3 regions of the Micromonospora sp. NPDC048986 genome follow, and region 3 is predicted to be linked to each of the others. Evidence: riboswitches for the same ligand, from Rfam matches in the RefSeq annotation. Region 3 holds a riboswitch; each other region holds the start of a gene.
What was found. A riboswitch is a leader RNA that binds a small molecule or an ion and turns the genes downstream of it on or off. The one in region 3 is predicted to bind cobalamin.

Region 1: linked by a shared signal. The riboswitch ahead of bluB (5,6-dimethylbenzimidazole synthase) and the one ahead of cobN (cobaltochelatase subunit CobN) in region 3 are both predicted to bind cobalamin.
Region 2: linked by a shared signal. The riboswitch ahead of AB0B94_RS13720 (ribonucleoside-diphosphate reductase subunit alpha) and the one ahead of cobN (cobaltochelatase subunit CobN) in region 3 are both predicted to bind cobalamin.

The regions. Positions count from the first base shown of each region.
Region 1 is NZ_JBEZFJ010000014.1:131,366-133,627, reverse strand. Features, by position in the region: gene AB0B94_RS26060 (hypothetical protein) at 1-98, opposite strand, end outside; gene bluB (5,6-dimethylbenzimidazole synthase) at 660-1,289, opposite strand; cobalamin riboswitch at 1,318-1,518, opposite strand; S-adenosyl-L-homocysteine riboswitch at 1,680-1,755, shown strand; gene metH (methionine synthase) at 1,770-2,262, shown strand, end outside.
Region 2 is NZ_JBEZFJ010000005.1:326,352-328,613, forward strand. Features, by position in the region: gene AB0B94_RS13715 (enolase C-terminal domain-like protein) at 1-455, opposite strand, end outside; cobalamin riboswitch at 887-1,104, shown strand; gene AB0B94_RS13720 (ribonucleoside-diphosphate reductase subunit alpha) at 1,297-2,262, shown strand, end outside.
Region 3 is NZ_JBEZFJ010000010.1:217,126-219,387, reverse strand. Features, by position in the region: gene AB0B94_RS21650 (hypothetical protein) at 1-59, shown strand, start outside; cobalamin riboswitch at 439-568, shown strand; gene cobN (cobaltochelatase subunit CobN) at 848-2,262, shown strand, end outside.

The DNA of each region.
Region 1 (2,262 bases), on a different contig from region 3:
ATCGCCTGCGCCTCCTCGATTGAGGAGACAGCGGTGTCGCCGCTGAGTCCGGCACGGCTACCCATCGCCGTGGCGCTGGCGGTGCCCGAGGGGCTCACGTACACAGTCAGCTGATCGACTGGGGCGGCACTCGCGGGCAGTGACGGGAGCGCGCCCGCGAGCGCTGCGCAGACCGTACCCGCCGCCAGGAAGGACCATCGGCTGCGACCCGACCGTTGCCAACTTCTCATTGCGCTCCCCGTTCTGTTCATGGGCGGCATTCGGTCCGCCGGCCCCGTTGCCGATGAAACTAGATACGAGACCTGCAACGCCTCTTGTGACGACCTTGAATCCTCAGCGCAGGGCAACTGCAATCAGACAGGGAACCCGGCGACAGGCCACACCGGCGGAGCTTGTAACCGGGCGCGCGTGGACATCTGTGCGGCAGGAGGCCAATGGCGTGACAAGGCGAGGACTTTCGCGAACTTGGTGGTCAGAGACCGAGACAGGCCGGAGGTGACCTACCGCGGGAGCGGCCGGATTGCTGGCGCCACCCAGGCCTACCGCCGAGCCGGGCCCACTGAGAACACTCCGGCCGGGCCGTCATGCCAGGTTGACACTCCGACCTCAGGAATGCCGGCGGGGTGCCTGGCGCGACAGCGCCGCCACAACCACTTTGGTCACTCCGTCGTCCAACGATCGTGGTGGATCACCGATGACACCGGGCGTCGCTGGCGCCAGCCGTGCCGCTCCAGGTCCGGCGTCTGCTCCAGATGGGTGACCGGGCCGAGACAGAGCCACGCCACCGGGCGGACGGTGGCCGGGATGCCGAGCAGGTCGCGTAGGAACGGCTCCCGGTAGAACGAGACCCAGCCGACCCCGAGTTGCTCGGCGGTTGCGGCCAGCCACAGGTTCTGGATCGCCAGACAGACCGAGTAGAGGCCGGCGTCGGCGATCGCGTGACGGCCGAGCACGGCCGGTCCGCCCCGCTCGGGGTCGTACGTGACTACGACTGACATCGTCGACTCGCGTACGCCATCGATCTTGATCCGGTTGAAGCGTTCCGCCGCCGCACCCTGCAGAGTGGCCGCGAAGGTGTCCCGTTCCCGCTGCACGTGCCGGTGGAACTCCTGCCGCAGCTCGGGATCGCGGACCAGGATGAAGTCCCAGGGCTGGGAGAGGCCGACGCTCGGGGCGGCGTGCGCCGCCGTGAGGACCCGGTTCAACGTCTCGTCGGGGATCGGCGCCCCGGTGAACTGGGCACGTACGTCCCGGCGGCGGTGGATGGTCTCGTAGAGGCCGGTGTCCAAGGCAGGCTCCCGCTGCGCTCGTGCCCCTGACGGGGCGATGACGCGAGGCCGGTCTTCGGACTCCCGGATCTACGCTGGTCACCCGCCTTCCCAACCCGGCAGGGTCAGTGGCTGCGTCTGGTACGCGTGGGTGGCAGCTCCCCGGTCACCGCGGCGGGCCCGTGCCGGACTCCCACCGGCTTCCCGATTCTCCCCACTCGCGCAGGGCACCTCGCAACGTTTGTGCCACCGCACACGATAACGGTCCCGACGAACATGGGAGGTCCCGCCGCTGCATCGCCAGTGATGGGCGGTGCTCGTCACGATCGGGCTTGCCGGGTGACCGGGGCGGCCAGACGCCGACGCCGTACGGGGACCTCCAGGCAGACGGGTCGGGTAACATCTGCCTGTCGGGTCGAGAGGCGCTGCGACGGGCGGAGCCCGCCACGCTCGGCCCACATCTCTTCGACAAGGGCGCCTCCGAGCTTCGGAGGCGACCGCTTGAGCGCGTTATCGAGCCAGAAAGACACCGCATCGTCGCTGCGGCAGCTGATGTCCCAGCGTGTTCTGGTGTTGGACGGCGCCTGGGGAACGATGTTGCAGGGCGCGCGGCTCACCGCCGCGGACTATCGGGGCGACCTGATTGTCGACCATCCGCAGGACGTCAGCGGTGATCCCGACCTGCTCAACCTCACCCGGCCGGACGTCATCCTGGACGTACACCGGCGGTATCTGGCCGCCGGCGCCGACATCACCACCACCAATACGTTCACGGCGACGAGCATCGGCCAGGCCGACTACGGGCTCCAGTCACTGGTTCGTGAGATGAACGTTCAGGGTGCGCGGCTGGCCCGGCAGGCGGCGGACGAGTTCGGTGGCCGGTTCGTGGCCGGCTCGGTCGGGCCGCTGAACGTGACGCTGTCGCTGTCGCCGCGGGTCGAGGACCCGGCGTATCGTGCCGTCGACTTCGACGGCGTGCGCGCGGCGTACGCGG
Region 2 (2,262 bases), on a different contig from region 3:
GCGATGTCGACGAGTTGCTCGGGGGACATGTCGACGAGCAGCCGCCACAGCGGCTTGTCGGCGACCCGGGCGACCAGGTCCCACGACGCGTTCAACACGGCCGCCAGGGACAGGTGGACGACACCCTTCTCCGGCCCGAGCCAACGCAGTTGCGAGTCGGAGGTGAGGAGGCGGTAGACCGCGCCCATGTCCGCTGCCATCGTCCCCACGTCCAGGCCCACCAGAAGCTGTGCCTGGTGGACTGCCGCCGCCGCGACGATGTCGTTGCCTCGACCGATGGTGAACGTCAGGCCGTGCCCCGCCAGTGGCGCGCCCACGCCGTCGACGCCGTCGGTGTGCAGGACGACGTAGGCCGCCGAATAGTCGCCGTCCTTGTTCATGGCGTCTGACCCGTCAGCGGTCAGGGAGGTGGGGAAGCGGACGTCTTCGACGGTGACGGCAGTGATCTGCGGCATGCGTTCCTCGCCCGGCTAGGCTAAAGATCAGATGATCACAGGGAGTATACGGAGCGGCGCTCCAGCACGTCAACGATGTCGATCACCGTGGGGCCGCAGACGTATGATGTTTGCCTCGCCGGGTCGATCCGCCTCACTGTCCATCGTGCCCGTTGACGGGCGAAGGTGGCGGGGTGGCGAGCCCGTGAAGATCGGGCGTTCGCCCCACCCCAAGGCATTGACAGTGGCATATGGGTCCGGTCTGCGGCACCGTGGCCTCGATACGCCACATCCCTGTCGACTGTCGACACCGGCGCGCAGGGCCCCGTCCCCGGTGCCTGGCGTCGGTCGACGGGATGTTGTCGGCCGGGGTGGTGACGGTGGTCACCGAGTCGGCCACCGACACGCCCGAGACCGACATGTGGGGTGTGACAACGGCTGCGTCCCTATATATGGTGTCGAGCGCAGCTGGTTCGGCCGCTCATCCGGGGCGGTCGAGGCAACAGGGAACCCGGTGGAAATCCGGGACTGTCCCGCAGCGGTGAGTGGGAACGACCGCCGTCATCAGCACTGGGCCACCAATCGGCCTGGGAAGCGACGGCCAGTAGGAGACCGGCGAGCCCGGTCGTGCCCGCGAGTCCGAAGACCTGCCAGCGCGCCGCGTACCCGCATCCGGGTGACGCGGCGGTCCGAGGCCGCGTGGGACGGCTGACGCCACCTGACCCACGCCGGGCTGGCGTGGCGTCCGTCGGTGTCTGTCTCCTCGCGTCCGGGCCACCAGGTCTCGAACTCCGAGGAGCGAGTGGTGACAGTCACCGAGGTAGTCCCGGCCAGCGGCGACGCGACAGTGCGGCGCACGCCGATGCAGGTCCGCAAGCGCGACGGCGGCACCGAACCCGTGGACGTGAACAAGATCGTCCGGGCGATCGAGCGGTGGGCCGACGACCTGACCGACGTCGACCCGATGCGGGTGGCCACCCGCACCATCAGCGGGCTCTACGACGGCGCGACCACCGCCGAACTGGACCGGCTGTCCATCCAGACCGCCGCCGAGATGATCGGTGAGGAGCCGCAGTACTCGCGCCTCGCCGCGCGGTTGCTGGCCGGCTACGTCGACAAGGAGGTGTGTCGACAGGGCATCACCTCGTTCAGCGCGGCGATCAGGATCGGCCACGCCGAGGGTCTGATCGGTGACGACACCGCCGCGTTCGTCGCCGCACACGCCGCGACCCTCGACCACGCCATCGACCCCGACGGCGACCGCCGGTTCGAGTACTTCGGCCTGCGCACCGTGTACGACCGCTACCTGCTGCGCCACCCCATCAGCCGACTGGTGCTGGAGACCCCGCAGTACTGGTTGCTGCGGGTGGCCTGCGGCCTGTCCCGGACGGCGGACGAGGCGGTCGACTTCTACCGGCTGATGTCCAGCCTGGCCTACCTGCCCAGCTCACCGACCCTGTTCAACTCCGGCACCCGGCACACCCAGATGTCCTCCTGCTACCTGGTCGACTCCCCGCTCGACGAGCTGGACTCGATCTACCAGCGGTACGCCCAGGTCGCCAACCTGTCCAAGTTCGCCGGTGGCATCGGCATCGCGTACTCCCGGGTCCGCTCCCGGGGAGCGCTGATCCGGGGCACGAACGGGCAGTCCAACGGCATCGTGCCGTGGCTGCGCACGCTGGACGCGAGCGTCGCCGCTGTGAACCAGGGTGGCCGACGCAAGGGCGCGGCCTGCGTCTATCTGGAGCCGTGGCACCCGGACATCGAGGAGTTCCTGCAACTGCGGGACAACACCGGCGAGGACGCCCGACGCACCCACAACCTCAAC
Region 3 (2,262 bases):
GCTACCCGGAACGGATGCGGACCTGGAGCCGGGCCCACCCGGAACGCCACGCCCGCTGATCGGTGCGTCGAGCGACGTCGGTCGTCGGCGCGTGGCGTGTTCGGTCCCGGGCATGTGTCGTTCGGCGCCTTTGGAGCTGAATCGTTGGCGATATCGCCGTACGTCCGGACCTGAAGCCGAGGCGCGGGCCGGGAGCCGAGGCGGCTGAATCGTCTACGACATCAGCTCCAAAGGGGGCGCGTGAACACTCCGCCCCCTGCCACGGGCCAGTCCGCAGGGCCGATCAACCAGTTCGCCCAGCCCGCCACTGCGGCGAGATGCATCCCCCGCGCGCCGATATATCCGCAGGTCAATGTGGTGAGCGTGGTCGGGTGGGGGTGGGGTCCGCGTTGACCGGCGGCGCAGGGGTGTGGCAGCATTCGCGGCCTGACGGCAGTGAAGGAAGTCGGTGCGATTCCGACGCGGTCCCGCCACTGTCACCGGGGAGCGATCCCCCCTTGTGAGTCACGGCCGTGTGTCTGCGGTTGGAAGGCCGGGGGAGAGCGTCGATCCGGAAGCCAGGATACTTCGGCCGTCGGGACGTACCCCAGGGCGTGGACACCCGAGGAGGACCCGATGACGCACAGCGTCTTATTCATCGACGACTATCGTCGTATTGCGCTTCAGGCAGCGCGCTCCGGGGACATCGGCCACCGGCATCGCTGAGCTGATCGCCCGGCGCTGACCGGCCCCGACGCACCCGTCGGTGCGCCGTTCGCCCGGGCCGTCGTACCGGCTGACGCCGAACCCACCCGCATCGCCCGGTCGCCCCCGTGAGGGCCCAGGGCGTCACTTTCCGGAGCCCGCCGTGCGCATCCTGCTGCTGTCCACCGCCGACACCGACCTGCTGGCCGCCCGCGCCAGCGGTGCCGACTACCGGCTGGCCAACCCCGCCAGAGTCGCCGCCGACGAGGTGCCCGCCCTGCTCGACGGGGTCGCCCTCGTCGTCGTACGGCTGCTCGGCGGTCGGCAGGCGTGGCCGGACGGCCTCGCCGCGGTGCTCGCCACCGGCGTGCCGACGGTCGTGCTCGGCGGTGAGGCGCTGCCCGACGCGGAGCTGATGGCCATCTCCACAGTGCCCTCCGGGGTCGTCACCCAGTCGCTGGCGTACCTGGTGGAGGGCGGTCCGGACAACCTCGGACAGTTGGCCCGGTTCCTCTCCGACACGGTGCTGCTCACCGGTGAGGGGTTCGCCGCACCAACGCCCACCCCGGCGTACGGCGTGCACGGCGACCACTCCGCCGACCCGGACCGGCCCACGGTGGGGATCGTCTTCTACCGGGCGCACGCCCTCGCCGGCAACACCGGTTTCGTCGACGTGCTCGCCGACGCGGTCCAGCGGGCCGGCGGCAACCCGCTGCCGATCTTCTGCGGCTCGCTGCGCGGGCTGACCGCGGGCGCCGGCCCACTCGGGCTCTTCGCCCGCTGCGACGCGCTGCTGGTCACCGTGCTCGCGGCCGGCGGTGCGGTCGCCGCGGACGCCTCCGGTGGCGGCGACGAGGACGCCTGGGACGTCGGCGCGCTGGCCGCCCTGGACGTGCCGGTCATCCAGGCGCTCTGCCTCACCAGCACCCGCGCGCAGTGGGCCGACAGCGACGCCGGGCTGTCCCCGCTGGACGCCGCCATGCAGGTGGCCATTCCCGAGTTCGACGGTCGGATCGTCACAGTGCCGTTCTCGTTCAAGCAGATCGACGCCGACGGGCTCTCGGTATACGCCGCCGACCCCGAGCGGGCCGCCCGGGTCGCCGGGATCGCGGTGCGCCACGCCCGGCTGCGGTACGTGCCGCACGCCGACAAGCGGGTAGCCGTGGTGCTCAGCTCGTACCCCACCAAGCACTCCCGGGTCGGCAACGCCGTCGGGCTGGACACCCCGGCCTCGGCGGTCCGGCTGTTCGCCGCGCTGGCCGAGGCCGGCTACGACCTGGGTGACGCGCCGCCGCCCGACGACGGCGACGCGCTGATCCACGCCCTGATCGCCGCCGGTGGTCACGACGTGGAGTGGCTCACCCCGGAGCAGTTGGCCGCCGCCGAGGCCCGGATACCGGGGGCGACGTACCGGCGCTGGTTCGACCAGGTCCCGGTCGAGCTGCGGGAGCGGATGCGGGAGCACTGGGGTGAGCCGCCGGGCGAGCTGTACACCGAGGGCGGCGACATCGTGCTCGCCGGGCTGCGCTTCGGCAACGTGGTGCTGCTGATCCAGCCGCCCCGCGGCTTCGGGGAGAA